One region of the Staphylococcus coagulans genome, then DNA from elsewhere that is predicted to be linked to it. Evidence: predicted binding sites of a transcription regulator. Region 1 holds the regulator's gene; each other region holds the start of a gene.
The links. The regulator Rex, encoded in region 1, represses fermentation and respiration genes when NADH is low (regulators of the CRP and FNR family bind a similar motif). The targets are predictions, from matches to a motif close to TTGTGAAATATTTCACAA.
Positions count from the first base shown of each region.

Region 1 (8,597 bases):
CTCTTATACAGGATTGCGTATTGGTGTCACTACAGCTAAAACATTAGCGTACACTTTAGGCATTCAGTTATATGGTGTCTCTTCATTAAAGGCAATTGCAGCGAATATTGAATACTCAGATGCCTATATTATCCCAATCATTGATGCCCGAAGAGGGAACGTCTTTGCTGGGGTTTATCAATGGCAAGGTCAACAGTTAGTCGCTGTCATGGAAGATCAACATATTGCCTTATCTCAATTAATTACACAATGGTCTAACAAAGAGAATGTTATCTTTATAGGTGATGATGTCACACATTTCACAAATGAACTTGAAGGATACCAATGTAACGCAGAACCGCCTAGAGCAGATAAAATGTATCGATATAAAGGTGAACCACGTGAGATTCATACGTTTGTACCGCAATATTTAAAGTTATCGGAGGCAGAACAAAATTGGATGGATCAACAGAAATAAAAGAGAAACTTCAAATAAGACATATGATGCTTGAAGATGTTCCAGCTGTTTTTGATCTTGAACAGATAAGCTTTAAAAAGAGTTCGTGGACGATTGATGCGTTTTATTATGAATTGGAGCAAAATCATTTTGCCCATTATTTTGTTGTAGAGTTCGAAGATAAAATAATCGGTTACCTAGGCTTATGGATTGTTGTTGACCAAGCCCAAATTACAACAGTTGCTATTGATCCGGACTATAGAGATTACGGATTAGGTCAATTATTATTAAAATATGTTATTAATTTTGCGTCTTCAATCGCAACGGTAATGAGTTTGGAAGTGCGTGAAGATAATCATGTCGCGCAGCATGTTTATCAAAAACTTGGTTTTGAATATGGCGGTAAAAGAAAAAATTATTACGGTGATGGAGAGGATGCGTTAGTCATGTGGGTGAGTTTAAATGACTGAGAATACAACGATTTTGGCACTTGAGACAAGTTGTGATGAAACAAGTGTCAGTGTAATAGAAAACGGAACAAAAATTTTAAGTAATAGTGTGTTAAGTCAAATTGACAGTCATAAACGATTTGGCGGTGTTGTCCCTGAGGTCGCAAGTCGTCATCATGTTGAAAATATAACATTAATCATTGAAGATGCATTGCAACAAGCAGACAAATCAATGGACCAGATTGATGCAGTGGCTGTAACGCAAGGCCCAGGTCTTATTGGTGCGTTACTTGTGGGTGTCAATGCTGCTAAGTCACTAGCTTTTGCTAATGATAAACCACTTATACCTGTCCATCATATTGCGGGGCACGTGTATGCGAACCAACTTGGAACAGGATTGAAATTCCCATTAATTGCATTAATTGTTTCGGGTGGACATACGGAGCTTGTCTATATGAAAGATCATTTACAATTTGAGATTATTGGTGAAACACGAGATGATGCAGTAGGCGAAGCTTATGATAAAGTCGCACGAACAATTGGTTTACCTTATCCCGGAGGCCCAGCGGTTGATCGATTAGCAACGCAAGGTGAGGACACATATCAATTTCCTCGTGTATGGTTGGAGCCTGAGAGTTATGATTTTAGCTTTAGTGGTTTGAAAAGTGCAGTGATTAATAAATTGCACAATCTAAAGCAAAAAGGTGAGCAAGTGATTCCTGAAAATGTTGCGACAAGTTTTCAAAACAGCGTAGTGGAAGTGCTCGTTGGAAAAGCAATGCGTGCTTGTGAAGATTACAATGTTAAACAGTTGATAGTAGCTGGAGGTGTAGCAAGTAACAAAGGGCTTCGTAAAGCTTTAGAACAAGCTACGCGTGAAATAGGCATAGAACTCGCTATTCCAGAACCACGTCTATGTACGGATAATGCCGCAATGATTGGAGCAGCAGCTCATTATATTTATGAAAAAGGAATTCGGGGCGACATGGCTTTAAATGGTAAAAGCAGTATGGATATTGAAATGTATTTAGATCATGAATAATGAATGTTGCACGTTTTTAAACAGCAACCTTATTTTGAGGGTGAGACAACGAAATCAAACGATTTCTGTCTCTCCTTTTTATGTCAAAAGAAAAGTGATATATTCTAATCACCATTAAAATTTAGATGCTTGTCTATATAGATGTATAACTATAAACAACTTAAATCTTCACATTTTAAGCTCACTTTTCTGATTGAGCAAAAGTCAATAGAGAACATGCGTACTTATGCACAAGTTGTTAAGAACCTGTGCATAACATTGGCGTAAAATCGGGGATAAGTTGTATATAATTGTGCATAAGGATAGAATATTCTAGCTTTTAACTTGTGGATAATGTGGATAACTTTGTGGATAGTTGGTGTTATGCTATTTCATATGTGGACGAAATGTAAACAGTAGGTGATTAAAAAAATAAACCGAGTAGAAAATTTTACTCGGTTTACTTCATTTAATCTTCATATTCAGTTAACAAAAGTTGTAATTCTTCCCAGTTTGTCATCACTTGTTCTAATGCTTGTTCGATTTTTTGACGTTCTTCAGCTAGAGATTGTGTTTTTTCGAAATCATTAATGACAGCTTCATCTGTCATTTGTAAATCAATCGCTGCAATCTTGTCTTCTAACTCAGAAATTTGGCTTTCGTCACTTTCAATCTGGCGCTCTATTTTACGCTTTTCACGACGAAGCGTCTTTTGATCTTGATAAGTCGTTGGCTGAGTACTTGAATCTACTTCTAACGTCGCTTGATTTTGTTGGTTATCATATGCAGCAAGTGCTTGTTGTTGCTCTAACTTTTCCAAATAGTATTGATAATCCCCTAAATAAAGCGTGCCACCTTTTTCGTTTAAATCAAAAATTCGATTCGCCAATTGGTTGATAAAATAGCGGTCATGCGAAACAAAAATGAGTGTCCCTTGGAAATGTTTTAAAGCTTGCTCTAACATCTCTTTAGAATCAATGTCTAAGTGGTTTGTCGGTTCGTCTAATATGAGCACATTGTTACGTTCTAACATGAGTAATGCCAATTGCAAGCGTGCTTTTTCACCGCCTGATAAATCATTGATGACTTTTAATACGTCATCTTGCGTAAATAAAAAGCGTCCTAAAACGGCACGCACATCTTTTTCAGGCATTTGACGATATTGGTCCCACACAAAATTCAAAATAGTTTTGTTTGAACGAAATTCTGCTTGTTTTTGATCATAGTAGCCAATTTTAAGATTTGCACCATCAATCACTTGCCCCGATAAAGGTGGAAGGCGTTTGGCTAAAGTTTTAATTAAAGTAGATTTACCTATCCCATTAGGACCGATAATACCGATATGATCCCCTTTGTTGATTTCAAATTGTATGGGTTGCGTAATAGGGGAGACATATCCAATCGTTAAATCTTGAATGTGCATGACATCATTTCCAGTATTGCGATCAAAATCAAATTGAATGTTCGCACTTCTAGCGTCTAACATCGGCTTTTCAAGGCGTTCCATTTTTTCTAAAACTTTTCTACGGCTTTTAGCCATACCACTCGTGGAAGCACGTGTAATGTTTTTTTCCACAAAAGTTTCAAGACGTTTAATTTCATTTTGTTGTCTTTCATATTCAGCTAAACGCTTTTGATAATATTGATCTCTTAATTCGATAAATTTAGCGTAATTTCCGACATAATGTTTAACTTCACCTAATGAAACATCGTAAATTTGAGTTACGATTTTATCTAAAAAGAATCGGTCGTGTGAAATAATAACGATAGCGCCTTTGAAATATTTTAAATAATCTTCTAGCCATTCTGTTGTGGCCATATCTAAATGGTTCGTCGGCTCATCTAAAAGAAGGAGATCAGGTTCGCTTAATAACATTTGTGCTAATGACAGACGTGTTTTTTGTCCGCCGCTAAAATCATTAATCGGACGATGATAATCTGCTTCACTAAAATCCAGTCCATTTAAAACAGTTTTAATTTTACTTTCATATTGATAGCCTTCAAGCTGTTCAAATTCATTTGAGAGCTTTTCATATTGATCAATATGCGTTTTATATTCTACTGACTCATACATATCCGCATGAGCTGCAAGCCAATCGGTTTCAACTTTCATACGCTCTGAGATGGATTGAACATGCGCAAACGGTTTGGCCATTTCTTCGAAGACTGTGTTTTGGGTATTTAATGTCATTTGTTGTGTCAAATAGCCTAATTTCAAGCCTTTGATTTTAGAGATATGGCCGGAATCATAGTTTTCAACACCAGCGATGATTTTCATCAATGTTGATTTACCCGCACCGTTACGTCCTACAATGCCAATTCGTTCGCCGGTTTTTACTTCAAAGTTGACGTCTTCAAAAATCTCTTCACCATCAAACGATTTGGTGACGTGACTTAATTGCATTAAAATCATATGGCATGCTCCTTTCATTCTTAATTATTGTACAATAAACGCAATATGTATCAAGCACTTAATGTTTTCATAACCATAAAATTAAGTTATAATTATTATCACATACTATGTATATGAGTGCACGCATAAGAAAGACTACGGAGGACTTTAAAATGGGAAAAGAAAGCAATAAAATTCCTAGAGCGACCTTAAAACGTCTCCCTTTATATTACCGATTTGTCAATATTTTAAAGGCTAAAGGTGAAGATCGTGTGAATTCAAAAGCGATAAGTGAAGGCTTAAATATAGATTCTGCAACAATTCGCCGAGATTTTTCATATTTTGGAGAGCTTGGGAAAAAAGGTTATGGTTACAATATTGATAGTCTATTGGAATTCTTCAAATCTGAGTTAAGCGATTCTGATGAAATCAAAATAGGCATTGTTGGCGTAGGGAATTTAGGTAAGGCACTAATCACTTATAACTTTTCAATTCACGATGATATGACCATTACTGAAGCCTTTGATATCAGTGAGGAAATCATTGGTACACAAGTGGGTGATGTGACGGTAAAATCAATGGACGAGATAAAAAGTACCGTTGAAGCTGAAGCGTTAGAAGTCATTATTATTGCTACACCAGGAAGAGTAGCACAAGAAGTGGCCGATGCACTTGTAGATGCAGGTGTGAAAGGAATACTTAATTTTACACCGAAACGTGTGCACGTACCTCAATCTGTACAAGTACATCAAATTGATTTAGGTGTGGAATTACAATCATTATTATTCTTTATGAAAAATTATAATGGTTAACCTTTTATGAAAATTATCCATACATACAAAAAGATTTGTTTGGATGAACTGTAAATTAAAACATAGCACTATGAAGAGAGTATAAAAGTCTAATGATAATATTAGATTTTATACTCTTTTTTTATTGCGCATAGGTCAGTTCTAAAGCATGTATGTTTAAATATACAAATGTATTCAAATGAACTTGAGAAAAAATATATGTTTTTATATTTATTTTTAAAATGTACTTGAAAAATAAGGTCTTATTTTTTATAATACCTATAATGTTAATCGGATATAGGGGGTAGGAATATTGATTTGGACCGTGATAAGTGGATTGATTGTGGGAAGTTTACTTGGTTTCGTAATGCAACGTACGCGTTTTTGTTTGACGGGTGGCTTTAGAGATATGTATGTTCAAAAAAATAATAAGATGTTTTATGCGTTGCTTATTGCGATTAATATCCAAGCTATTGGCTTATATATATTAACTTCATTGGGTGTTATCACGATAGATAATGGGACATTTCCAATTGTAGGAACGATTGTTGGATCATTTATTTTTGGTATTGGGATTGTACTCGCAGGAGGTTGTGCCACTGGGACATGGTATCGTGCAGGGGAAGGTTTAATTGGCAGTTGGATTGCACTTTTCATGTATGCACTATTTGCAGCAATCTCTAAATATGGCGTTCTGTTACCACTGAAAGATACAATTAATCAACAAACCGTTTATGAAGCGGATATGGCGACATCTACAGGGGTACCAAGTTGGATATGGTTAATCTTATTAACTGGTGTTACGCTATTTTTGGTTATGACCACGTTGAAAAAGCCAAAATCAAAAATCGCTATACCAAAATTAAAACCACGCTATACTGGGGTACGTCACTTTTTATTTGAAAAGCGATTTCATCCTTTTGTTGCAGCGATTGCGATAGGTTTCATTGCACTTATCGCTTGGCCAATGAGTATTTCAACAGGAAGAGAAGGTGGGCTAGGCATTACGACACCATCTGCGAACTTAATCGCCTTTTTAACAACAGGAAATGTTTCTTTCATTGACTGGGGTGTTTTCCTCGTTTTAGGTATTTTTGTAGGATCGTATATTGCAGCACGTGGTTCAAGAGAATTTAAATGGCGTTTACCAGATATTAAAACAATACGTAATAGTGTTATTGGTGGTGCATGTATGGGATTTGGTGCAGCGCTCGCAGGTGGATGCTCAATAGGTAATGGTTTAGTTGCAACTGCTGCATTGTCATGGCAAGGTTGGATAGCTTTAGTGGCTATGATTTTAGGGACATGGTTTATGAGCCATTTCTTATTTGTGAAACCTTTAAAAGCAGCGCGTCAACAACAAACGCATACATCACCACAATCTGTTAATATTTAAAAATGAAACGAAAGGAGCTTCACAATGTTATATGAACTCGGTACAGTGGGCATGGTTTGTCCATTTCCTTTAATTGAAGCACAGAAAAAGATGGAGGAATTAGCACTAGGCGATGAACTGAAAATTGACTTTGACTGTACACAAGCCACAGAGGCTATTCCCAATTGGGCAGCAGAGCAAAACTATCCAGTGACTGAATTTGAACAAATAGATTATGCGTCTTGGACGATTACGGTTCAAAAGGCGTAAATGATAGCACGTTCAATAATAATTGAATAATTTATATGGTATAAAGCAGTTGAGGTATATCTCAGCTGCTTTTTGTACGATATCATATTTTAAAATATTAAGATAAAGCAATATAAAAGAGTCTAAGGTCTTAATTTTAGGACATGCTTAAACATTTTTATGATAAAATAGCTACTGAGATCATATGGAGGAGCTAAGATGGGGACAGCTTACTTTTCCAATGCAAATTAAAATCATGATGCTCAAACGTAGCGTCTTTTTTATTTTTACATAACTCTAACGTGTTTAACGCGTCGTATCATAGTAACAGCAAATCATCAAAATAAGCGCAAGGTTTGGTTTATATGTAACAACAGGTGGCATATATGATCAGCAGTATGAGATAAGGAGGATACATATGGAACAATGGAGTCGCGAAATGCGATATCGTAAATATGAGGAAGTAGATGAAAAGGAAATTTTAGCATTACATGAAAAAGTAAAGTCTTCTCCATATCGTCAAATTTTTCATATTCAACCACCTACAGGATTACTCAGTCATCCGAGTGGTTTAATTTTTTTTAATGGCCAATATTATATCGCACATCAGTGGTTTCCTTTAGGGCCAGTAGATGGCTTAAAATATTGGAGACAACTAACAAGTGATAACTTAGTGACTTTCAAAGATAAAGGTGTGGTTTTACGTCCTGACCAGACATATGACAGTCATGGCATACATAGCGGCAGTGCATTTTCTTATCAGTCGTCGCTTTATTATATGTATACTGCAAGCCATAGAGATGAGAATTGGGAGCTTAAAAGTAGCCAAGTTATTGCTAAGGTACAAGACGATGGAGCAGTAGAAAAATTATCTCCGCCGGCAATTAGTACGCCACCTGAAGGCTATACACAGCAGTTTGGAGATCCGAAAGTATTTAAAAAAGGGGAACAATTATATGCTGTGATTGGTGCACAGCGTGAAGATTTAACAGGTTGTCTTCTCATGTATGTCGCAGATCAACCAGAAGGACCTTGGCATTTTAAAGGTGAAATAAAAACGCAATTACAGAGTTTTGGACATATGTGGACTTCACCAGACTATTTTCAAATTCATGGAAAAGATATTTTCCTATTCTGCTCTGAAGGTGTGGAATCTGATCAATATCAAAATACGTATTTAAGTGGCTATATCGTAGGGACATTAGATTTTGAAACACTCGTATTCGAACATGGTGAATTTCAAGAATTAGATGCAGGTTTTGATTTTTATGCACCGCAAACGATAGAGGATGAAGCGGGGAGACGCGTTTTAATAGGATGGATGGGTATACCTGATGTAGAGTACCCAACAGATGCCGATGGTTGGACACACTGTCTAACACTTCCTCGAACATTGACTATTGAAAATCAAATATTGAAACAAAAACCACATATGCATTTGAGAAAGTTGCGCAGTAACGAAGAATCAGCGCTAGGCTACGCTAATAAATTTATTAAACAGCTCCATCCCTATGAAGGGGTCCAGTATGAACTAGTCGTTGATATTTTAGAAAACGAATCTTCTGCTTTTGAATTACAGTTACGTGCTTCTAGTCATGAATCGACTGTCATTCGTTATGAGACAGCAACGAAAGAAGTCATACTTGAGCGTTTTGATAGTGGCGCACTGCCATTTCCGGTAGAAGGGACATCAAGAAGTACACGTTTAAACTCAGAGTTAAAACAATTGCGTATTTTTGTAGATACATCGAGTATCGAAATCTTTTGCAACGAAGGCGAACGTGTGTTAACTTCACGTATTTTCCCGAAAACAACATCGAATAAAATTAAGGTCGTTACGGATTCGGGGCAAGTCTATTTAAAAATGACTAAATATGATATTGC
Region 1 covers NZ_CP092966.1:909,406-918,002, forward strand. Annotated here, with positions in the region: gene tsaB (tRNA (adenosine(37)-N6)-threonylcarbamoyltransferase complex dimerization subunit type 1 TsaB) at 1-457, shown strand, start outside; gene rimI (ribosomal protein S18-alanine N-acetyltransferase) at 436-906, shown strand; gene tsaD (tRNA (adenosine(37)-N6)-threonylcarbamoyltransferase complex transferase subunit TsaD) at 899-1,927, shown strand; gene KM149_RS04150 (ABC-F family ATP-binding cassette domain-containing protein) at 2,376-4,319, opposite strand; gene KM149_RS04155 (redox-sensing transcriptional repressor Rex) at 4,472-5,110, shown strand; gene KM149_RS04160 (YeeE/YedE family protein) at 5,403-6,485, shown strand; gene KM149_RS04165 (sulfurtransferase TusA family protein) at 6,510-6,734, shown strand; gene KM149_RS04170 (sucrose-6-phosphate hydrolase) at 7,132-8,597, shown strand, end outside.

Region 2 (8,597 bases), 260 kb from region 1:
TTATTTTTGCGATGGCTAATCCAAATCCAGAAATCACACCAGATAAAGCTAAAAATGCTGGGGCTAAAGTCATCGGTACAGGCCGTTCTGATTTTCCAAATCAAATCAATAACGTACTCGCTTTTCCAGGGATATTCCGCGGTGCGTTAGATGTTCGCGCAACACATATCAATGAAGATATGAAACAAGCTGCTGTTGAAGCGATTGCAAATTTAATAACAGATGAAGAAAGAAATGCAGATTATGTGATTCCAGGACCATTCGATTATCGTGTAGCACCTTCAGTTGCAAGAGAAGTTGCACGCGCTGCAATGGAATCAGGTGTCGCTAGAATCGAAGTTGATCCAGAAGTGGTATACGAAAAAACGTTATCACTTACTGATTTAAAAAAGTCAAAATAAGCTGATTGATAGCCAATGGTTATGTGGAGGTAATAGAGATGTTCAAAGATTTTTTTAATCGTAATTCTAAAAAGAAGAAATATGTTACGGTTCAAGATTCAAAACAGAATGAAGTTCCAGAAGGCATCATGACAAAATGTCCTAACTGCAAAAAGATTATGTATACAAAAGAGCTAACTGAAAACTTAAATGTTTGTTTTAATTGTGATCATCATATACAACTTTCTGCATATGATCGAATCGATGCCATTGCGGATGAAGGGACTTTTGAAGAATTTGATAAGGGGATGACCTCTGCAAATCCATTAAACTTTCCTGGCTATGAAGAAAAACTTGAAAAAGACCAAGAAAAAACAGGATTAAATGAAGCAATTGTAACAGGCACTGCTGAACTTAATGGGAATAAATTTGGAGTAGGTGTCATGGACCCAAGATTCAGAATGGGGAGTATGGGTTCAGTTGTCGGGGAAAAAATTTGTCGTATTGTTGACCATTGTACCGAAGAACGTTTGCCGTTTGTTTTATTCACGGCTTCTGGCGGTGCTCGCATGCAAGAAGGTATTATTTCTTTGATGCAAATGGCTAAAACGAGTGTATCTTTAGAAAAGCACTCAAATGCTGGCTTATTATTTATTTCTTATATGACACATCCAACAACTGGTGGGGTTTCTGCAAGTTTCGCTTCTATTGGAGATATCAATCTAGCTGAGCCAAAAGCTCTGATTGGCTTTGCAGGTCGACGCGTGATTGAACAAACGATTAACGAAAAACTACCTGATGATTTTCAAACTGCTGAATTTTTATTGGAACATGGCCAATTGGACAAGGTTGTACACCGTAGCGAAATGAAAAAAACACTTGCTACATTATTTGATATGCATCGTGAGGTGAAAAAGTAATGCTTGATTTTGAAAAACCAATTCAAGATATTATGAACAAAATTGAATCTTTACAGGAGACTCAGGCAAAAAATGATGTTGATTTGTCTGATGAAATTGAGATTCTTGAAGCAGCATTACAAACAGAAAAAGAAAAAATTTATACATCTTTGAAACCTTGGGATCGTGTACAAATAGCAAGATTACCTGAGAGACCCACTGTTTTGGACTATATTCCATTTATATTTGATGATTTCATTGAATTACACGGTGATCGAAATTTCAGAGATGATCCAGCGATTATCGGTGGATTAGCTTATTTAGATGGCCGTCCAGTAACAGTAATTGGACATCAACGCGGGAAAGATACGAAAGATAATATTTATCGTAACTTCGGTATGGCTCATCCAGAAGGCTATCGTAAGGCTTTAAGGTTGATGAAAGAAGCGGAAAAGTTCAACCGTCCGATTTTTACATTTATCGATACGAAAGGTGCTTATCCAGGTAAAGCTGCCGAAGAACGCGGTCAAAGTGAATCCATCGCACGTAATCTGGTCGATATGGCGGGCCTCACTGTTCCTGTGATTTCTATTGTTATAGGAGAAGGAGGAAGTGGTGGTGCACTTGGTCTAGGTGTGAGTAACCGATTATTAATGTTAGAAAATAGTACATACTCTGTCATATCTCCTGAAGGTGCAGCTGGCATTTTATGGAAAGATAGTGCTTTAGCGAAAATTGCGGCGGAAACTATGAAAATTACGGCCTATGATTTATTAGAGCTTAATATAATTGATGAAGTGGTCAAAGAACCACTTGGTGGTGCACATCACGATGCGGAAGCTTTAGGTAAAAGCATTAAAGAAAAATTCACGCGCCATTTAAAGTCGTTTGAAAATATGACGCCTGAAGCGATTAAAGAGAATCGTTTCGAGAAGTTCCGAAATATTGGATCTTTTGTAGAATAAAATCTATCGTTTATTTTGAATTTAAAGTATACAGATAATGTGAAGTTTGTATAACGATAATTATTGTGTCATTGTAGAAATTTTGAATAGGATAAATCTGAGATAAGACCCGAGATGATTTTTTAAAGAAACCTCGGGTTTTAACTTTTTAAAGTAAATATGCAGTTATTTACCATTGTATTTCAATTTCATCTTGATTAAGTACTTTAAGGGAACACATCTCTCATTTTGATTTGGCTTAATTATATTTATTATTTGAAGCGCTCAATTAAAAAAGTTACACTATTGAACGGTACAGTTGTTCTTGACAACAGGTGACGTAATAGAGGCAAATGAGATAATCTGAAATACCTTTTAAGAAGTACTCACTTTTATCTTAGTAAATATATACAGTTCACTTGTTACTGTTTTTATATTAAATTTACACCTAATTGCATCAACTAAACATTAAATTGGCAATACCAAAAATGGAGTCGTAATATAAAATAAAATTGAATTATAACTTGGTTAATTTTTAAATGAAAATGTTATGAAAACGCCATTTGTGGCGGATTCATGAATTCATATTAAAAAACCGTTTTCATTTTTATTTGTACCTTTTTTTGATGGAATGCTTCATCAAATTATGGTATTTTTAACTTAACAACTATGCAAGAAAGGGTATGTCTACATGAAAAAAATTGCAGTTTTAACGAGTGGTGGAGATTCTCCAGGGATGAACGCAGCAATTCGTGCTGTAGTAAGAAAAGCGATTTATCATGATATTGAAGTTTATGGTGTTTATCAAGGTTATCAAGGCCTTATCAATGATGATATTCGCAAACTAGAGCTTGGTACTGTGGGTGATACAATTCAACGTGGAGGAACATTTTTATATTCAGCACGTTGCCCAGAGTTCAAAGAAAAAGAAATACGTCAAAAAGGAATCGAAAATCTTAAAAAACGAGGCATTGAAGGGCTCGTTGTCATTGGCGGTGATGGTAGTTACCGTGGTGCGCAACGTATTAGTGAAGAATGTAAAGAAATCCAAACGATTGGAATTCCAGGTACGATTGATAATGACATTAATGGTACAGACTTTACAATTGGATTTGATACAGCACTGAATACAATTATAGAGTCTGTCGATAAGATTCGTGATACCGCTTCAAGCCATGCGCGTACATTTATCATAGAAGTTATGGGGCGAAATTGTGGTGACCTTGCTTTATGGTCTGGATTAGCAGTAGGGGCTGAAACAATCATCTTACCAGAAACAAAAGTTGATATTCAAGACATTGCTGAAAAAATCCAAAAAGGTATCGATAGAGGTAAAAAGCATTCCATTATCATTGTTGCAGAAGGTTGTATGACAGGCCAAGCATGTGCTGGTGAATTGACAAAATTCATCAATGTAGACGCACGTGTATCTGTATTAGGACACATTCAACGTGGAGGTAGCCCTACAGGTGTCGACCGTGTACTCGCTTCTAGACTAGGTGGTTTTGCTGTTGAGCTTCTTATGGATGGTGAAACAGCGAAGGGCGTTGGTATTAAAGATAACCGCCTTACAGCGACAGATTTTGATACGATATTCAATTCAACCGAGCATCAAATTAATCAACACATGTTAGAATTAACTAAAGAATTATCTATTTAATTTTAGGAGGCATTTCCAAATGAAAAAAACTAAAATCGTTTGTACGATTGGACCAGCATCAGAATCAGAAGATATGTTAGAAAAGTTAATGAAAGCCGGCATGAACGTGGCGCGTTTAAACTTTTCTCATGGCTCTCATGATGAGCATGCAGCACGTATCCGTTCAATTCGTAAAGTAGCGAAAAAGTTAGAAAAAAACATTGGTATTTTACTTGATACGAAAGGACCTGAGATTCGTACGCACAATATGAAAAATGGTGTGATTACATTAGAAAAAGGTTCGCATGTTACAGTAAGTATGCATGAAGTAGAAGGTACACCGGAAAAGTTCTCTGTCACATATGAAGAATTAATTAATGATATTGAAATCGGTTCATTTATTTTATTAGATGACGGATTAATTGAATTAGAAGTTGAATCAATTGATCACGCTGCGGGTGAAGTACACTGTAAAGTTCTTAACACTGGTGAACTTAAAAATAAAAAAGGTGTGAACTTACCAGGCGTGAGTGTGAACTTGCCAGGTATTACTGAAAAAGATGAAGAGGACATTCGCTTTGGTATTGACCAAGATGTTGACTTTATTGCTGCAAGTTTCGTAAGACGTTCAAGTGACGTTTTAGAAATCCGTAGAATTTTAGAAGAAGTGAAAAACGATACAATCAGTATTATTCCTAAAATTGAAAACCAAGAAGGTATTGACAACATAGATGAAATTCTTGAAGTTTCTGATGGTTTAATGGTAGCCAGAGGCGACATGGGCGTTGAAATTCCACCAGAAACAGTACCAATTGTTCAAAAAGATTTAATCCGTAAATGTAATAAATTAGGTAAACCTGTTATCACTGCAACGCAAATGTTAGATTCAATGCAACGCAATCCACGTGCGACAAGAGCTGAAGCTTCAGACGTTGCCAATGCTATTTACGATGGTACAGATGCGGTTATGTTATCTGGTGAAACAGCTGCAGGTGCTTATCCAGAAGAAGCAGTTAAAGCGATGAATAACATTGCATACGCTGCTGAGCAAGCACAAGATTATAAAAAGCTCTTATCAGATCGTACAAAACTTGTAGAAACTTCACTTGTAAATGCAATTGGTGTTTCTGCTGCACACACAGCGTTGAACCTAAAAGTAAACGCAATCGTTGCTGCTACTGAAAGTGGTACAACAGCACGTACTATTTCAAAATACAGACCAAAATCAGACATTATTGCAGTGACACCATTCGCAACAACAGCACGTCAATGTACGCTTGTATGGGGCGTTTATCCTGTTGTACGTGAAGGTAACTACACAACAGATGAGTTGTTAAATAATGCAGTTGCAACAGCAATTGAAACAGAACGTGTTGAAAAAGGTGATTTAATCATCATCACAGCAGGTGTACCGACTGGTGAATCAGGAACTACAAACTTAATGAAATTACATCTCATCGGTGAAGATTTAGCAAACGGGCAAGGTATCGGACGTAACTCAGCTGTTGGAAGAACAGTAGTTGTGAATGATGCATCAGAATTAGAGGGACAAAATCTTGAGCAAGCTGTTATCGTAACACCTTCAGTTGATGAAAAAATGGTGCCTTATTTAGATCAAGCAGTCGCGCTCGTTACAGAAGAAGCAGGTTTAACATCTTCAAGTGCGATTTTAGGGTTAGAAAAAGGTATTCCAACTGTAGTAGGCGTTGAAGATGTAGCTAAAACGATCCCAAGTGGTATTTTAGTAACGGTAGATGCAGCGCAAGGTAAAGTTTATGAAGGTTATGCCAACGTACTTTAAAATTAAATAGAATTCGCAATAAGTAAGAACGGAACACAGCGAGATGATTTTTTAAATCGATAACCGATATTAATTATTTCGAGTGTTTGTGGGGGCGAAACTAGGGTATCTAAATATAAAATTTAGACCGTAGTTTCGTCCTTTTGTTTTTGTTTAAGAGTTACATAAAAAGTGATATTGCACTTAAAGCGTGAAATTTTAATAAATCCAAGTCATCAAATCTTTTTATTATGAATGATAAGGAATGCAAATAATCGTAAATTGATGTAATGATTACGGATGAAAAGACAAAAGAAAACGTTTTATATCAGGGTTTTCGAAAAATATGAAATATATATTTCTGAGTTTGAAATAAGATTATTTTTAAATACGACCGTTCTTAAAATGTTCACAAATTGCTTCATATTGGCTATAATAATATATGAAAGCCATTACAAAGAACGAATATAAAGTAAAGGGGAAATTCATATGGCAGAATTAATGAGAGGTCTTGAAGGGGTAATCGCTGCTGAAACTAAAATCAGCTCAATTATTGACAGTCAATTAACTTATGCAGGTTATGATATTGATGACCTGACAGAAAATGCACAATTCGAAGAGGTTATTTTCTTATTGTGGAATTATCGATTACCTACAGAACAAGAATTATCTGAATTAAAAGAAAAATTATTTAAGTATATGACTTTAAATCCAAGAATGTACAGTCATTTTGAAGAATATACGACAGATGAGGTACATCCAATGACGGCGTTACGTACGTCAGTTTCTTATCTCGCTCATTTTGATGAAAATGCGGACGATAATGGGGAAGAAGCATTGCAAGAAAGAGCGATTCGAATTCAAGCAAAAATTGCGTCACTTGTTGCATCATTTGCTCGAGTAAGAGATGGGAAACAACCTGTAAAACCGGATGCATCATTAAGCTATGCAGCAAACTTTTTATATATGTTACGTGGCGAAAAACCGACAGATGTTGAAGTTGAAGGTTTCAATAAAGCTTTAATTTTACATGCTGATCATGAATTAAATGCGTCTGCTTTCACAGCACGATGTGCCGTATCATCATTATCTGATATGTATTCAGGTATCACTGCAGCGGTAGGTTCACTTAAAGGGCCTTTACATGGTGGAGCAAATGAACGTGTAATGAAGATGTTAACAGAAATCGGCTCTATTGATAATGTTGAACCTTATCTAGAAAAAGCATTTAAAAACAAAGATAAAATTATGGGATTTGGTCATCGTGTTTATAAAAATGGTGATCCACGCGCCAAATATTTAAAAGAAATGAGTCGTAAAATTACGGATGAGACAGGTCAAAGTGATCTATACAAAATGTCAGTTAAAATTGCTGATATTATGAAAGAAGAAAAAGGCCTACTCCCTAATGTAGACTTCTATAGTGCGACTGTTTATCATAGTATGGGGATAGAACATGATCTCTTTACACCTATCTTTGCAGTCAGTCGTACTTCAGGGTGGACTGCACATATTTTAGAACAACTTAGAGATAATAGAATTATGCGTCCACGTGCAACTTATGTGGGTGAAGTTGATCGTAAATATGTTCCAATTCAAGAACGCTAAACCTATTGCATTTAAGATGATTTAAAATTCGGAGGTATATAACAATGAGTGAAAAGATCGTAAAAACGGATAATGGTTTACAAGTCCCTAATCAACCTATCATTCCATTTATTATTGGTGACGGTATCGGGCCTGATATTTGGAAAGCAGCGAGTCGTGTTATTGATGCAGCTGTTGAAAAAGCATATTCTGGAGAAAAAGCAATTTCATGGAAAGAAGTGCTAGCAGGACAAAAAGCATATGATCAAACAGGTGAATGGTTACCTTCTGAAACGCTTGATACAATCAAAGAATACTTGATAGCGATTAAAGGACCTTTAACAACTCCAATCGGCGGAGGTATCCGTTCATTGAATGTTGCATTACGCCAAGAATTGGATTTATTTACATGTCTACGTCCAGTACGCTGGTTCCAAGGTGTGCCATCACCAGTGAAACGACCACAAGATACAGATATGGTCATCTTCCGTGAAAATACTGAAGACATTTATGCAGGCATCGAATTCAAAGAAGGTACAGATGAAGTTAAAAAGGTAATTGATTTCTTACAAAATGAAATGGGCGCAAAAAATATTCGCTTCCCTGAAACTTCTGGTATTGGTATTAAGCCTGTATCGAAAGAAGGGACTGAACGATTAGTACGTGCTGCGATTCAATACGCTTTAGACAATCAACGTAAATCTGTAACGCTTGTGCATAAAGGGAATATCATGAAATTTACTGAAGGTGCCTTTAAACAATGGGGATATGATTTAGCAGAGAAAGAGTTTGGTGATCAAGTCTTCACTTGGCAACAATATGACCGTTTAGTTGATGAAAAAGGTAAAGATGAAGCTAACCGTATTCAAGATCAAGCTGAAAAAGACGGTAAAGTTATTATTAAAGACTCCATTGCGGATATTTTCTTACAACAAATTTTAACACGTCCAGCTGACCATGATGTAGTGGCAACAATGAATTTAAATGGTGACTATATTTCTGATGCCCTTGCTGCACAAGTCGGAGGTATCGGTATTGCACCAGGCGCAAACATTAACTATGAATCTGGTCATGCTATTTTCGAAGCAACGCACGGAACAGCACCAAAATATGCAGACTTAGATAAAGTTAACCCTTCTTCTGTATTATTATCAGGTGTATTAATGTTAGAACATTTAGGTTGGCAAGAAGCTGCAGATTTGATTACGCAAGCAGTTGAAAAAACAATTGCTTCTAAAGTTGTAACTTATGATTTTGCACGCTTGATGGAAGGTGCAACTGAAGTTAAAACATCTGAATTTGCAGACGAATTAATTAAAAATCTTTAATCAATAAGATGATATACAATGGGAATCAGATCGAGACTTC
Region 2 covers NZ_CP092966.1:1,166,456-1,175,052, forward strand. Annotated here, with positions in the region: gene ystJ (NADP-dependent malic enzyme) at 1-401, shown strand, start outside; gene accD (acetyl-CoA carboxylase, carboxyltransferase subunit beta) at 440-1,300, shown strand; gene KM149_RS05510 (acetyl-CoA carboxylase carboxyltransferase subunit alpha) at 1,300-2,244, shown strand; gene pfkA (6-phosphofructokinase) at 2,915-3,883, shown strand; gene pyk (pyruvate kinase) at 3,903-5,663, shown strand; gene KM149_RS05525 (citrate synthase) at 6,132-7,250, shown strand; gene icd (NADP-dependent isocitrate dehydrogenase) at 7,295-8,557, shown strand.
Region 2: KM149_RS05525 (citrate synthase) is a predicted target of Rex. The motif match lies at 6,040-6,057, and genes of this name have one in related genera.

Region 3 (8,597 bases), 930 kb from region 1:
TCAATCGAATAATGTCCTGAATTGTGAGGACGTGGCGCAATCTCATTGACGTATAGTTCATTTTGTTGATCAATAAAAAATTCAACTGTAAATGTACCTACGAAATGTACTGCTTCTGTAATTTTCGAAACTTCTTGACGTGCTTCTTCCTCTTTGCTTGAACGCGCAGGTACAATTGTTTTAAACAATACTTGATGACGATGTTCATTTTCTTGAAGCGGAAAATAAACTTTTTGCCCATGTTTCCCTATCGTTACAGTTAATGAAACTTCGAGTGCTAAATCCAAAAATTGTTCTGCGACACATTCTTGATTTTCAATTAAAGCGAATGCTTCCTCGAGTTGCGCTTCTGATTGTACAAGGATTTGACCTTTACCGTCATAACCACCAAAACGTGTTTTAAGCATAAAAGGATATCCTAATGTTCGTATTGCTACATTTAAATCTTGTGCTGATGTGACTTGAACAAAAGGAACGACCTTTGCGCCTGCATTTTGTAAAGTTTGTTTTTCTGTTAAACGATCTTGAAGAAGTTGAATGGCTTGATAACCTTGAGGAACGTTGTAATTTTCTACAAGTTTTTGAAGTTGTTTGCCCGCAATATTTTCAAACTCGTAAGTGATAACGTCTGATTTTTCTCCTAATTGTGTTAATGCTGACATATCATCATAGGCAGCATGTATAAATTCATGTGCAACATATCGGCAAGGACAATTTTTATCTGGATCCAACACGACCACACGATACCCCATTTTTTGTGCAGATTGTGCCATCATCTTTCCAAGTTGTCCGCCACCAATAATGCCAACTGTTTGCCCAAAATGTAACTTATCGAAGGTCATTTTGCATCACCTCTACTTTTTCTACAAGCGATGCTTCGTAAGCGTTTAAACGCGCTTGAACTTGTTCGTCTGTCATACCAATCATTCGTGCAGCCAAAATCCCTGCATTTTTCGCACCTGCTTTGCCAATTGCCGTTGTAGCTACAGGTATTCCTCCAGGCATCTGAACGATAGAAAGTAATGAATCTAAGCCTTTTAAACTTTTTGATTCGATAGGCACGCCAATGACGGGCAATGTCGTCATGGAAGCGACCATACCCGGTAAATGTGCAGCACCGCCTGCACCTGCAATAATGACTGAATATCCATTTTGTCTTGCTTGACTTGCAAATTCGACCATCATATGTGGTGTGCGGTGTGCTGAAACGACTTTTTTATCATATGAAATTTCAAAATCATCTAACATGACACATGCTTCTTTCATTATTTCCCAGTCAGAAGAACTCCCCATTATGACTGCTACCTTCACTATGAACACCCTTTCAAAGATTTGAAATATTAATCTTAATAGTTGTATATTACAGGTATAGCATAACAAGCTCACATGCTTTTTTCAACGTAAAAATCGAACTTTAATACTTTTTTTAAATCTATATTTCGTATTTTGTTCGATTATTGGTATAATTACATTGAAATCATTCGTCATTGTTCGAATTATTATGAGGAGGCTATTTTTATGAGTGCAAAAATTTTAGATGGGAAACAAATCGCGAAAGATTATAGACAAGGTTTGCAAGATGAAGTAGAAAAATTAAAGGCGCAAGGGTATACGCCTAAGCTTTCTGTTATTTTAGTTGGAAATGACGGCGCAAGCCAAAGCTATGTCCGTTCAAAAAAGAAGGCAGCTGAAAAAATCGGCATGATTTCTGAAGTCATTCATTTAAATGAAGATACTTCTGAAGCGGATGTGTTGAAAGAGTTAGAACGTTTAAATCAAGACGACAGCGTAAGTGGGATTTTAGTGCAAGTTCCGCTACCGAAACAAGTGGATGAACAAAAAGTATTAGATGCCATTGACCCAGCCAAAGATGTTGATGGTTTCCACCCTATCAACATTGGTCGTTTATATTTAGATGAAGCAAAATTAATCCCATGTACACCACTTGGCGTGATGGAATTATTGAAACATGCGGACATTGATTTAGAAGGTAAAAACGCAGTAGTTATCGGCCGTAGTCATATTGTGGGTCAACCTGTAGCAAAATTATTAATCCAACAAAATGCAACTGTCACCGTTTTACATTCACGTAGTCAAAATATTAGTGAACATTTAAAACAAGCTGATGTCATTGTGAGCGCAGTTGGACGTCCTGGTATGGTGACACGTGATGACGTTAAAGCTGGTGCTGTAGTGATTGATGTCGGAAATACACCAGATGAAAACGGCAAGCTTAAAGGCGATGTAGAGTATGACGAAGTAAAAGAAATTGCAGGTGCAATCACACCTGTTCCTGGTGGTGTAGGGCCTATGACAATCACAATGGTTTTAAATAATACTTTAATTGCTGAAAAAATGCGTCGTGGCTTAGAATAAACTATCATAATTGATGAATTCTAAAGATTTGTTTGTTAGCGGTATATTTTTTCTTATTTAATAAGCTTGGACAAATCAAGTATTGATATATATAAAGAGGTTGGGCACGTTGCTCAACCTCTTTTTCTTGTATGCTAAAATACATATTATATTTTGTTATAATAATCCAATTCATTTTATAGTTGATTAAATACTAGTTATTTACTATAGAAATATAGTCTATTAAAAGTGTCAATCATTCAAATATCAAATTAATTTATTACAATTTACTAGAACTGTATACATCAAAGCAAATTGTAGTTAGAATATTTTCAAGGGCATTAATATAATTATTTTAACTAAAGGGGCATTTCCTAATATGATTTATACAATTACTTCTACTCTACCAAAAGAACATGGTGGTCGTACTAAGTCATTGTTACAAAGAATAGATCTACTCAAACAGCAATTAAACATCAATAATGTAATTTTGACGACAAACTATAATATTGAATATCCAGAAATCCAAAAAACGTTTATTGAAAATGGCATACTTGATCCGTCTATTACGCACGAAAACATCTATGATTGGTTATCTGGTTACCGTCTGTATGCCGTTAGACGGAGCCGTTTTAAATCAAAGCCAATCATAAATGAGACAGCTAGAGAAATCGAAGGACTGACTTCTAAAGTACCTAAGAAAGATAACGATATTGTGCGATACTATGATCAAGAACGCTATGTCCTTTACAGAAAATACTATGCACAATCAAACATCTTAGAATTAGAAGATTTTATGGATGATATCTCAAAGCGCCGTATTGAAAGACGTAAGTATAATCAGTACGGCTATATTCATCAAAAAATTGTCTATCATCCTAAGACTTTCGGTAAGCAAGTTGAAACATTTTATGATGGTTTAGGCTACCCATATTGCGTCAAATACTATACTTCAGATGAAAAACCTAAGCTAAGTCTCATCAAACTTGTTGATCAAGAAGGTCGACCTTATCGCTTTTTTGATAATGAAAAAGCATTATTTCGTTATTATTTTGAAAGTAAGTTCCAAGACGATGACATTGTTTTCAATGATGCGCGTTTATTGGACAGACCTTTATTATTCAATAAAAAGAAGACTAAAAACATCCTCGTTTTCCATAATACGCATTTACAAAATGATGATACAAGCGTACTCAAATCTTATCAATTTGCATTAGAAAATAGTAACGCTGTATTCAAATATTTAATCCTTACAAATCACCAAAAAGAAGACATTCAAGCAAAATATGGCATTTCAAATGATAAATTCATAGTCATCCCTCACTCTATTGATCACACAGTTTCTAACAGCGTTGAACATGCACGTAAAGACTTTGTTTTTATCGGAAGATTTGGCGTACAGAAACAATTGCCCCATCTCATTCGTGCCTACAAATTATTTAAAGATAAGGGATACGAAGATAAACTCCATCTTTACGGTAAAGATGAAGATGGTCAGCTAAAAATGATTGAAGCTTTGATTAAAGAATTAAATTTAGAAAAAAGTGTCGAAATTAATGGCTTTACTTCAAATCCATTAGACGTATTTTCACGTTCTAAAGCTTCTTTACTGACAAGCCTGCATGAGGGATTTGGTCTTACAATTATGGAAAGTATCAAAACAGGATGTCCTGTCGTTTCATATGATGTGAAATATGGACCTAGAGAAATTATTGATCATGGGGCAAACGGTTATTTGGTCACACCACAAAATATAGAAGAATTTGCTTCTAGAATGGAAGATATTGTTAACCAACCATTACAAAATGTGCAGTTGACAAGTAGATTATACCAATCTACAGCCATTGAAAATTATAAAACCCTTTTTAATTCTCTTGGCTATACTTATAAAAAATAATATACCTCAATCGCGTTAACTCACGATTAATTTATGCTCTTTCTAAAAAAGCGATGAAGAAGCAAGCCACTAAGCCCTTCTTCATCGCTTTTTATTATTTATTTTTTATACATTAACACTTAAACGTGGTACAAATGTTTCAAAGTGAACTTGATTTTGATCTACGCCTAAATCATCTAATGTTTTAATAATCGATTGTAAAAATGGTGTTCCCCCACATACATAAACTTCTATTTCATCTGAAAGATATGTTTTAAGTTCATCTGCTTCTAAATAACCTTCTTTATCTTTAATATGAATATGAAGGTGTGCATGGGGCGATTTTGCTGTTAACGCTTCTAATGTGTCTTTAAAAGCAACATCATTTTCTGTCGCAGCGACATGAATCATTTGTGCTGTACCTTGTGATTCAATCACTTGTCGATACATGGAGACTAAAGGCGTCACACCTACGCCTGAACCGATAAACAATTGAGGCTTTTCAGAATGATGTACTTTAAATCCTCCCACCGGGGCAGATAATAAAATCGTATCTCCTTCTTTAAATTCTTCATGTAATACAGTCGAAACTTCACCCTCATGTGTATCACTCACTTCATGTCTTACCCCAAATGTCATGAAGTCTTTATCACCATCTACAATGGAATAGTGACGTTTTGCTCTATAGGGTAATCTTTCACTTTCAACATCTACTGTGATGTATTGTCCTGGTACGAACTGGCTTAAATCTTGTGTCTCTGAAGTCACTGTAAATGCTTTAATATTATGTGTTACTTGTTCAATATGCGTAATTTTAAAAGGTTTGAAGCCATCCCAAGCCATGTTTTCATAGATTTCTTTTTCTACTCCGATGAAAGCATCTGCAATCACGCCATAAGCTTTTGCCCAAGTTTGAATAACTGGATCATCTTCTTCTAGTCCAACTATTTCTTGAATAGCAGCTAATAAATTTTCTCCTACAATCGGATAATGCTCAGGAAAAACTTGTAACGCACAATGTTTATAAGCGATTTCTTTAACAATAGGTAAAATCGGTGTGAAGTCCTCAATGTTCATCGCTGCTGCTAAGACAGATTGTGCAAGCGCTGTCGATTGAAATCCTTTCTTTTGGTTCGTTTGATTAAACATATTGCGCAATTCAGGGTGTTGGTTAAACATTCTATTATAGAAATTTGATGTGATTTCTGTTCCTCTCTCTTTTAAAATCGGTACAGTTTGCAAAATAATTCCTTTTTCTTCTTGTATTAACATAAATCCTCACTCCTGTTTAATATTTGCATTGATTCCTTACTCAAACATTTGACTTATGTCAAAAGTAAATCAATCTTACACTTTGATACAGCCATTCTAGAAAAATATAACATATTCTCATTGATGATAATTAGGTCCATAGATGGATAGCAAAATTCTCTGAAGAATGTATAATACTTAATGTGAATACCATAACAGTTCAATGAACGGAGGGCCAAAATCTTATGAACAAACTACTTCAATCATTATCAGCTATCGGTGTATCAGCGACACTTGTCACACCACATCTTAATGCAGAGGCTACAACAAACACGATTCCCTCTTTTAAAGGTATAAAAGACTCGGTCATTCAAGTGGGCGAAAAATACAACCCTCTTGAAGGTGTGACCGCTTTTGATAAAGAAGACGGCGACTTAACAGATAAAATTAAAGTAAATGGTCATATCGATACAACTAAACAAGGTACATACGAACTTCAATACCAAGTTGCCGATTCAAACGGTGCCATTGAAACTTCTTCGAGAGTAATCAAAGTTGTAGATGCACCCTTAAAATAATATTTGTATCCATAGTTCCGAACAACGAAAAGTGATCATCAATACTTTTTCCTGATGTGAAATTTATTATGCACTAAAAATAATATTGATGCGCTATGCTATTCCCATAAAGAAGAGAGAGATAAAATAGACACTTAAAAACTGTATTTATAAATCTTTCTCTTTTTTTCATATCAACTACTTCGTATTTTAAACTTTTTTCCACAAATTTTAATTAGCACTTTCCCTACATCTATTCTTCAAATCCCCCTTTTTTAATTCCATAAAAAATAGCTCGAAAAGTTTGTGAAAAAATAAACATTACCTTTTTCTTAATTAAATCTTAATTAAATAAGTAGAAATAGAGACTTTTCACAAAATGTACACATAATTTTAATAATGCCCTGAAGCCCTATCATGCCTTGAATATCAAGGCTTTCATGTTTTTTCATTTATTGTTTTTTCAAAATGGCACTTGTAAATATCATATATTATTTTAAAATTAGTATAAGCCCTACAATTGTAGTATTAGGAGGTCAAAAAAAGTGTCAAAATTTAAGTCTTTGCTTCTAGCTTTCGGAACATTGTTTTTGCTTGCGGGCTGTTCTGATGTAGAAGTTCTAAACGCAAAAGGGCCAATGGCCAGCGACCAAAGGTTTTTGATTATTTATTCAATCATCTTTATGGTTGCCATTGTAGCTGTGGTACTTATCCTATTCGCGATATTTACGTTTAAGTATCGTTACAAAAACACAAGCGAATCAGGAAAAATGCACCACAACGTTATTCTTGAGACAGTATGGTTCATCATCCCTGTGATCATTTTAATTGCATTAATGATTCCAACTGTTAGAGCCTTATATGAATATGAGGAGCCACCTAAAGCTGAAGATGACCCAATCGTCATTTACGCAGTGAGTGGTGGATACAAATGGTTCTTTGCTTATCCGGATGAAAAAATTGAAACGGTTAACCACATTAAAATTCCTACTAACCGACCAATTACTTTCAAACTTCAAGCAATGGACACAATGACAAGTTTCTGGGTTCCTCAATTAGGTGGTCAAAAATATGCTATGACTGCCATGACAATGGAGTGGACTTACCAAGCTCACGAAGAAGGTACATATCGTGGACGTAACTCAAACTTTAACGGTGAAGGCTTCTCTCGTCACACATTTAACGTAGAAGCTGTGAGTCAAAGTGAATATGACAAATGGGTAAAAGAAGCGCAATCTGAGAAAAAAATTGATCAAGATACGTTTGATAAACAACTTTTACCTATCACTAAAAACAAAGAGCTTACTTTTAGTGGCACACATATGGCATTTGTGGATCCTGCTGCTGATCCAGAATACATTTTCTATGCTTATAAACGATTCAACTACGTACCAAAAGATCCAAACTTCTATGATGATACTAAAGGCGTACTAAGTGAACCGAATAAGCCAGCACGTAAACCACAAATTACAAATGCGAACTACGAACGACATGGTATGAAAGCTGCCATTCTGAAAAACGACGAGCCATATAGTCGTGCATTCATGAAAAATGAAAAGCATACTATGGACGAAATGGAATCAATGCATGAAGGTGCCAAAAATGCTGAGGCACATAAAGATCATAAAAGTGGAGGTGGACATTAATGTTGAACTTTCCGTGGAATGAGCTTTTAGTAAACGGTAACTGGATGATTACATTGGCTCAAATTGCAGCGCCGTTTCTTGTTATTGGTGTTGTTGCTGCCATTACTTACTTTAAGCTCTGGGGATATTTATATAAGGAATGGTTCATGTCAGTCGACCACAAAAAGATTGGTTTAATGTACTTAATCTGTGCTGTTTTAATGTTTGTACGTGGTGGTATTGATGCAATCCTATTACGTATTCAATTAACAGTACCAGATAACCCATTCTTAGAATCAAACCATTATAACGAAATTTTTACAACGCACGGTGTAATCATGATCATCTTCATGGCAATGCCACTTGTTATCGGTTTAATGAACATCATTATTCCATTACAAATTGGTGCACGTGACGTTGCATTCCCATTACTTAACAACATTAGTTTTTGGTTGTTCGTAGCAGGTATGCTATTATTCAACCTTTCATTTATCGTCGGTGGTTCACCTGCAGCAGGTTGGACAAACTACGCACCACTTGCGGGTGAATTTAGTCCTGGACCAGGTGTAAACTACTACTTAATCGCGATTCAAATTTCAGGTATTGGTACTTTAGCAACAGGTATTAACTTCTTCGTTACTATTATTAAGCTAAAAACACCAAGTATGACATTTATGCAAATGCCAATGTTTGTTGTAACAACATTTATTACTATGTTAATTATTATCTTGGCATTCCCTGCATTAACAATCGCACTTGCGTTAATGACTGCTGATAGAATCTTTGACACTGCATTCTTTACAGTAGCCAATGGCGGTATGCCAATGCTATGGGCAAACTTCTTCTGGGTATGGGGGCACCCTGAGGTATACATCCTTGTCCTTCCGGCATTTGGTATTTATTCAGAAATTATTCCAACATTTGCACGTAAAC
Region 3 covers NZ_CP092966.1:1,836,283-1,844,879, forward strand. Annotated here, with positions in the region: gene purK (5-(carboxyamino)imidazole ribonucleotide synthase) at 1-842, opposite strand, end outside; gene purE (5-(carboxyamino)imidazole ribonucleotide mutase) at 829-1,311, opposite strand; gene folD (bifunctional methylenetetrahydrofolate dehydrogenase/methenyltetrahydrofolate cyclohydrolase FolD) at 1,519-2,376, shown strand; gene KM149_RS08755 (glycosyltransferase) at 2,735-4,252, shown strand; gene KM149_RS08760 (globin domain-containing protein) at 4,358-5,503, opposite strand; gene KM149_RS08765 (immunoglobulin-like domain-containing protein) at 5,728-6,060, shown strand; gene qoxA (cytochrome aa3 quinol oxidase subunit II) at 6,585-7,685, shown strand; gene qoxB (cytochrome aa3 quinol oxidase subunit I) at 7,688-8,597, shown strand, end outside.
Region 3: qoxA (cytochrome aa3 quinol oxidase subunit II) is a predicted target of Rex. The motif match lies at 6,344-6,361, and genes of this name have one in related genera.

Region 4 (8,597 bases), 310 kb from region 1:
AATTTTCATTGAAATAATTGTATTTCGCTTTTTTATCATGCTTTTTCGTTTTTGAATCGAAGCCTTGTAAGAAAAAGCCACGCTTGAGATGAATAGGCTGCGCAATATATGTATTTTTTTCGTCACCTTTTAAGGTTAATTCTTTATAAAACACACCTTTTCTTGGATCATACTCAGACTTCTCTTTAATAACTTTATCGCTCAAATGATGTTCAGTTAAATACTGATCGATTAGCTTTAAGTTTTGACTTTTTTGATAACCCTTATATGCAAAAAAGCCAGCTGCGACAATTACAAATAACAACACTAAAGCCAAAACGAGTTTTAAAATTTTCTTTGCCATTTCATGTGCCTCCACCTTATTACAATCTTATTATACATCTTATCACAAATCTTTTTCTTACATTACTTTCAGTATTTGTCGTCACATAAAAGTCATAATACAATCGGCATCCAAATTGGGATTTCACCATGAGCCATCATAAAATAAAACTTAAGCTTCACTATGCTTCACATATAAAAACGTCTTTAAAGACGAGCTGTCACCCGTTTCAAAGACGTTTTAAATCATTCGATTATCATTTAAAAAGTTAGATTATTCAACTGTTGACACTGCTTGTTCGCGTTTAGATAAATTAAACATTGTTAATAATGCCACAACCCCAAAAATACTTAAGAATATAAAGGCGAGATGACTTGAACCTGTGAGCGACGTTACCGCTGTAATCACTAATGGTGGGAAGAAGCCTCCAAGACCGCCCATCATTGAGACAATACCATTCGCAACGCCAGCTTCTGTTGTGAAATATAGTGGAACGAGCTTAAACACTAAACCATTACCGATACCGACACAGATACTCACTGTTAAGCATCCAATTGTAAATAATAAAATTTGACTGGAAATACCTAAAATGAGTGCACCTACAATCATAATTGAAAAGAATACTTTCAGCATAGAGACAGCGTTAAACTTATCACCTAAAATACCACCAAGTGGTCGTAAACATGTTGCTAATGCAATGAAAACTCCGGTACGAATCCCTGCATCTACTTTATCAATACCAAAGTTTTGAACAAGGAAGTTCGGTAAGAAAAGACCGAAAGCCACGAATGCACCAAATGTAATAAAATACCAAAAACTTAAATAATAAAGTTTGTAATTACGCATTAACTTTCTTGATTGTTCGACTAAAGGCACTTTGACTTTTGGTTCATTGCCATCACCTAAGAAAAACATGATGACTGCAAATACAGCCATAATAATTAAATAGCTACGCACTGTATTTTGCCAACCAATCAAACCTGCAATAGGAGGTGCTAAAAATGAAGATACTGCAGTACCGAGGTTACCCATACCATATATCCCATTCGCAAGCCCCACTTTATCTTTGGAAAAATATTTAGGTAATGAGGTTACCCCTACTGAGAAGATTGCCCCACCAACACCAAGGAAAAAGCCTGCAAACATGAGTGCCCCTGGAGATGTCGCTTGGCTTAATAAGAATATAGGCACGAGTAATACTAAAAAGCTTGTAAAGAATACCCATTTGGCACCGACGATATTCGTTAAATAACCAAACGGTACACGCAAGACGGAGCCTAATATAACTGGAATGGCTAAAATAATTGAAAGTTGACCACTCGAGATTTGAACATCCTGCGAAATAAAAGGAATCAATGGTGCGATAATACTCCATGCCATAAACCCTGCCACTAAACTCAATGTTTGAAGCCCTAATTGTAAACCCGCTTTTGACTTATTCATTGATCATTCACCTTTCTCGTTTGACTCCATTTCGAATCAAATTCACTAAATTTTCTCTACGCGTTGATAAAATGATAATTTAAACATTTCCAACTCAAATATAGTTTAACTTTATTGTGAAATTTATAACATAAGGACTTCCCCTATACGCAGTGTGGGGTATCCCCTAACCTGAAATTGATGTATAAGCATTGTTGAAAATTAGACAAAATCAGGATTAAGACGAGATTGACATCACTTTACGTTTAACAATCAGGCATCTCATAAATAGCTTTTTTACCTAGCTAAATCAATTCGCAAAGACAAAAAATTTATAAAATAAAGGATATCAAATAGGGACGTGTGTAGGAGTATGTTATACTCATTTGTAATAGAGAATGACTTCAATAATCAACATGCAATTATATTTTAAAAAGAAGGTGCATTGATTGAAAAAAACAGTTGAGTGGCTCATCGCAATTGTCAGTGCCATTGCGATTGTGTTATTGATTAGAACTTTTATTGGAACACCCTATACCGTTAAAGGGCAATCTATGTTTCCCACTTTTCACGATAAAGATCGTGTCATTGTCAGCAAGATTTCAAAGTCATTGAACCATCTCAATCGAGGTGATGTCATTGTCTTTCATGAGAATCAACATAAAGACTTTATTAAGCGATTGATTGGTCGTTCAGGAGACACTGTGATATATAAAGACGATCAACTTTACGTTAACGGTAAAAAAATAAAAGAACCCTATTTGGATTCTAATAAAAAGTACAAAATTGGGGACTTTTTGACCGAAGATTTTAATGTGGAGGATTTAAAAAATGCGCAAGGTGAGGCTAAAATCCCTGCACATCGCTACTTAGTATTAGGGGATAATCGCCAAAATAGTATTGATAGTCGACGTCCTGAAGTGGGTCTGATTTCAGAACAACAGATTGTAGGTAAAGTAACCGTAAGAGTTTGGCCTTTCAACCGAATAAAATTTGGCTTTAAACCTGACACATTTAAATAACAAAAGAGCCGACATTTCAAATTTTTGATAACCTTGCCTACATGAACTCGCTTGCTTAGGGGCTGAAGTCTCAACTAAATTTGGCTTAATTGAAGCTGAAAATTGATGAAGCCAAATTGGATTTTCGACTTTAGCTCTTCCCTCAAGCGTCTCGTTCATTGTGGCAATCATTACTTAATCATGAAGGTATAGAGGACAATTTTAGGAGACAATGAAAGTTTTTTAGAAAGTCAAAACTGTAAAAATTAGAGGGATGTATCAAAGTAAATGTATTATCAATTAAATATCGTTTATTTTGATATGTATATCTTTTAAATTCTAAACGTTTATGATATGGATAAATATCGTGGATTTTTTGTCGTTATTAATTAAATGATACGAAAGTGACTTATTTTTTAAAATTATAATAGTGAATGGTAACTTGCAGAAACGAAGTATTTACGACGAGCCGAAGACTACAGGCTGAGGCTGTCCCCTCGGAAAGCGAAGTCATATAATACGAAGTTTCATCATATAAAAAGCGCTAAGACAATTTTCTATTAAAAATCATCTTAGCGCTATTTATTTTGTAATTGATGTGCCGAACTTTTTTACACACACCTTTTGATTATTCAAAATCGCTCCGTATATTGGAATTGTTTATGCTTCAAAAAACACTTCATTTTCGTCGACTAGAAATCTAATAGCTTTTTCTTTAATGCATACTCCACGAGCTCTGGTTTTGATTTTAAATTAAGTTTATCCATAATACGTGTTTTATGTGCTTCTACTGTTTTAACAGAGACAAATAGTTTTTCAGCAATATCTTTATTCCCATATCCTTTGGCAATTAACGGTAAAATTTCAAGTTCACGTTTCGATAAAATCTTGAATGGATCATTTGAGTACGATTCATCCTGTGAAGATTGAACAAATTCTTTAACTAAAGACGTAGTCATTTTAGGATCAATATAAGTTTGCCCTTGATAGACTGTGCGAATCGCTAACAATAATTGTTCATCTGGCGCATTCTTTAAAATATAGCCACTTGCCCCGCTTCGCAAGACGTGGAATAAATATTCTTCATCATCGTACATCGTTAATATCAGAATTTTAGTATTCGGAAAACTGTCTAAGATTTTACTCGTCGCAATTAATCCTGATTCACCCGGTGGCATACTGAGATCCATAATGAGTACGTCCGGCTCATATTTCATCACTTTTTGATACGCCTCAACGCCATCGGCAGCCGTCCCTACGACTTCCATATCCTCTTGAAAGTTAAGTATCATAGAAAAGCCTGTACGTACGACGGCGTGGTCATCAGCAATTACGATTCTCATGCTTTATTCCCCTCACTTTTGACTAATTGGTACTTCGAGCGATACGATGGTGCCTTTACCTTTCTGCGTTTCAATATTCAAATGCCCGTTGACCAACTCAGCACGTTCATACATCCCATATAAGCCTAATCCAGACCCTTTAGGCGAATCGCTCGGTTCAAAACCTAAACCTTGATCTGAAACCTCAGCATAGAGATAATTTTGGTCTTTTCGTAAGATGACATCGACATCATCAACATCTGCATATTTCATCGCATTGAAAACTGCTTCTTGAACGATGCGATAGACAACGGTTTCGATTTCAGTATCAAAACGTTCTGGTTCAATATCAAAGTGATAATTCACAACTAATCCATAATTATTTTCAAGTTGCTTAAAATAAGACTTAAAAGCGGCATCTAACCCTAAATCATCTAAGGAGGAAGGACGCAACTCTGATGATAAATTTCGAATGTCATCAATTAATTTTGTCATCAAGCCCTCAATATTTCTAGAGTTTGCTAATAAAGAATCCATATCTTGCTGATATTTGAGCAAGCGCATTTCAACATTCACATTAATCAACTCTTGAACTACACCATCATGTAGTTCTCTAGAGATACGTTTCCGCTCATTTTCTTGTGCTGCAATCGTCTTTTGAATCATATTACGTTGATAAAGTTCTTCTTGTCTTTGTAGTTGTGCTGTGACATTTTGTAAAGTAAACGCCTTAATCTGTTGGGCTTCATCAATCGTTTGGTATGTGGCTGTAAAAGGCTCAATTTTATTGTCAGTCGTCTTCATAAAAACTTGAAAAGTCGTATTACCTAACGTTTCTGAATGTAAAAAACAGTTTTGACATGTACGCAAATCATGTTCATTGGTATATCCTTCACAACGTCCACAAATTGTATTAGAAATACCACTCATATCATTATCTGGCGAGATGATACGTTTCGCTGCCTCATTCATATAAATCACTTTACCATTGCGGTCAATAAAGATAATCATTTCTGACGTCTTATGGTAATACGACAATAAAAACGACAATAAATCATGTGTCTTTTCTGTCATCATAACATCACCTTATCTTCACTCGTTAAGCCACTAATACCTTTAATTAACGACAAATCACTCGCAATCTGAGGTAACGGTTTTTGATTACGTTGGCCTAATAAGAGCACACCTTTCACACGATGATTATGCCATAGAGGTATAGCAATTAATGCGGTAATCTGTTCACTCATTAAGATTGGAAAGTTAAAAAGTGAACTTTGAATTTCATGATGTGTCGTATCCGGAATCACCATAGGCTTCCCTGTCTTCATCACATTACCCGCCACACCATGACCATGACGTAAGACGATACGTTGATAACGCTCATTTAAGTTGCCTGACACGTAACGCCATTTGATCTTTGTACCAACATGATCTTCTGAGGGTAATGCGATACCAGCAAAGTCAAACTCATATTCATGACGTATTCTATCTATTTCATCTTGATAATCATGTTGAGAAAAATCAATCTGGTTCACGGTCATCACTCCAATTTAAATTTTGTGTTTACGATAAATAATATAACTGCGACTCGCGTAAGATAAAGGGACACTCCACACATGCACAAGACGTGTGAAAGGCCAACATGCCATAATCGTAAAACCCAGTAAAATATGCAATTTAAATGTTAATGGAACACTCACCATGAGACTTGCATCAGGGCGCAACGTAAATAAACCTCTAAACCATATTGAAATCGTTTGTCGATAATCAAAGTCAGGCGTCGTTGCATTTGTCACTAATGTAGCATAACATCCAATAAAAACAATTAATAACAATAAGAAATTGACAAAAATATCTGATGCAGAGCTTAAACGGCGCACATTTTGTTTAGTCACGCGTCTAGCAGTTAACAACAACATACCGATTAACGTTATTATACCAAAAATACTTCCGATATACACCGCTCCGATATGGTAGATATGATCGTTCACACCGATTGCCGTTAACCAATGTGCCGGAATCAATAATCCAACGACATGACCGAAAAACACGGGAATAATGCCTAAATGAAACATGAGACTCCCCCATTTAAGTTGCTTCTTTTCAATAAATTCACTCGATTTTGCAGTCCATGAAAACTGGTCATATTGGTAGCGAACGATATGACCAATCACAAAGATTGCAAGACAGAGGTACGGGAAAATCACCCATAAAAATTGATTAAACATGATGTCTCACCTCTTCGACTTGTACAATGCATTGCTTTAACGTTTCTCTAAGACCTTTAATTAAGTGACGATAAGGATTGCCTTTTTCTTCAAGATATTTCATCATCGGATACGTTCCATCTTCAATGATCATCACTAATAATTGCGTGTTTTCTTGTGCCCTTTCATCCCCGTCAAATTGAGCAGCGTATAAGAACTCCAACATCAATGGTAAATAATCTGAAAGCTCAGATGAAGGCATCTCTAGGCCAAACATTTCATAAAGCACTTTTAATTTTGCTAACATTTGCCCGCGTTCTTTTTGGGTATCAAACTGATTAAATGTCATGTAGAGTGTCGCTTTTTTATTAAAATCAAACGTATCAGTGTAAAGCATTTGAATTTCAGATAAACTCTTTTCATACATTTCTTTACGATATTGTTTGACATATGGATATGCGGGGTGCGCTTCATGAAAAATTTCTTCAAAGACTTTAGGGTGGAAGGTTAACTTCTCTGGAAAAATTAACTGTTGGCTCATGTAACCGAGCGTCTCTTTATAGCTGTTCAGCCGATCAAGATTAATCACGGAAAATCCCTCCATAGAAATTGTCGTTATAAATTTCACGGCCTGTTTTACCACCTGCACCTACAGGCACACCACAACCATCACAGTTCGCGCCGAAATGTTCACCACCATAGCCTTGACTTCCTTGCGCTGCATAAGTGTCCATGTATTGCTCTTTATGTGACGTTGGAATCACAAAACGATCTTCATGTTTCGCAATCGCCAACAAACGGTACATGTCTTTTGCTTGTCTTTCTGTGAGACCCACACGATCTAAGCGTGACATGTCAAACTCACGGCCTGTATTTTGTGCACGCATATAACTTCTCATCATAGCCATTCGTTGAAGTGACCCTTTCACAGCTTTTGTATCCCCAGCTGTGAAAAGCTCTGCCAAATATTGTACAGGTAAACGCATTTCTTCAATTGCTGGAAAGATAGCATCTGGATTGTTTCCAGCATTTTGTCCTTCAAAATAATTCATTATTGGACTTAAAGGTGGACAGTACCAAACCATCGGCATTGTACGATATTCTGGATGAAGTGGAAACGCTAACTTGTATTCAATTGCCAATTTATAAATCGGTGAATTTTGAGCTGCTTCAATCCATTCTTGAGAAATACCATCTTTCTCTGCTTGTTCAATAACTGCCTCGTCATAAGGATTCAAAAATAAGTCCAACTGTTTTTCATATAAGTCTTGCTCGTTTTCAGCAGACGCCGCTTCTTGAACGCGATCCGCATCATATAATAGCACGCCTAAATAACGCATACGGCCTGTACATGTTTCAGAACAAACTGTCGGAATCCCTGCTTCTACACGAGGGAAACAAAATGTACATTTTTCTGCTTTGTTTGTTTTCCAGTTGAAGTATACTTTTTTATAAGGACAACCTGTCATACAGTAACGCCATCCACGACACGCTTCTTGATCGACTAACACGATACCATCTTCATCACGTTTATACATCGCCCCTGATGGACAAGATGCGACACAGCTTGGGTTTAAGCAATGTTCACAAAGTCGAGGCAAATACATCATAAACGTTTGATCAAAGTTAAATTTAATTTCTTCTTCAATCTTTTGAATGTTAGGATCTTGAGGGCCCGTAATATGTCCGCCTGCTAAGTCGTCTTCCCAGTTAGGACCCCAGTCTAAGTCCATACGCTGTCCTGTCATTAATGAATGGGCTTTTGCGACAGGAGAATGTTGGGCAGGTTTAGCTGTTGTTAAGTGCTCATAGTTATATGTCCAAGGTTCATAGTAATCTTTAATCACTGGCATATCTGGGTTGTAGAAAATTTTACCAAGTGCTATTTTGTTCAAGCGCGTTCCTGATTTTAACTCCAGCTTACCTTGTTTGTTTAATGTCCATCCCCCTTTGTAATGCTCTTGATCTTCCCATCGTTTTGGATAGCCGATACCCGGTTTTGTTTCTACATTGTTAAACCACATATATTCTGCACCAGGTCGATTTGTCCAAGTACTTTTACATGTCACACTACATGTATGACATCCGATACATTTGTCTAAGTTCAGAACCATTGCTACTTGCGCCTTAATCTTCAAGCCAATCCACCTCTTTCATCTTTCTCACTGCCACGTATACATCCCGTTGGTTCCCAATTGGACCATAATAATTGAATGAATAACTGATTTGGGCATAGCCCCCCATTAATTGTGTCGGTTTTAAGTGAATACGCGTTGGTGCATTATGCGATCCACCACGTGTTCCCGAAATTTCAGACCCCGGT
Region 4 covers NZ_CP092966.1:597,643-606,239, reverse strand. Annotated here, with positions in the region: gene KM149_RS02595 (DUF3139 domain-containing protein) at 1-343, opposite strand, end outside; gene KM149_RS02590 (nitrate/nitrite transporter) at 596-1,765, opposite strand; gene lepB (signal peptidase I) at 2,194-2,766, shown strand; gene nreC (nitrate respiration regulation response regulator NreC) at 3,438-4,088, opposite strand; gene KM149_RS02575 (sensor histidine kinase) at 4,101-5,144, opposite strand; gene nreA (nitrate respiration regulation accessory nitrate sensor NreA) at 5,141-5,602, opposite strand; gene narI (respiratory nitrate reductase subunit gamma) at 5,618-6,295, opposite strand; gene KM149_RS02560 (nitrate reductase molybdenum cofactor assembly chaperone) at 6,288-6,863, opposite strand; gene narH (nitrate reductase subunit beta) at 6,856-8,412, opposite strand; gene KM149_RS02550 (nitrate reductase subunit alpha) at 8,402-8,597, opposite strand, start outside.
Region 4: KM149_RS02590 (nitrate/nitrite transporter) is a predicted target of Rex. The motif match lies at 1,880-1,897, and genes of this name have one in related genera.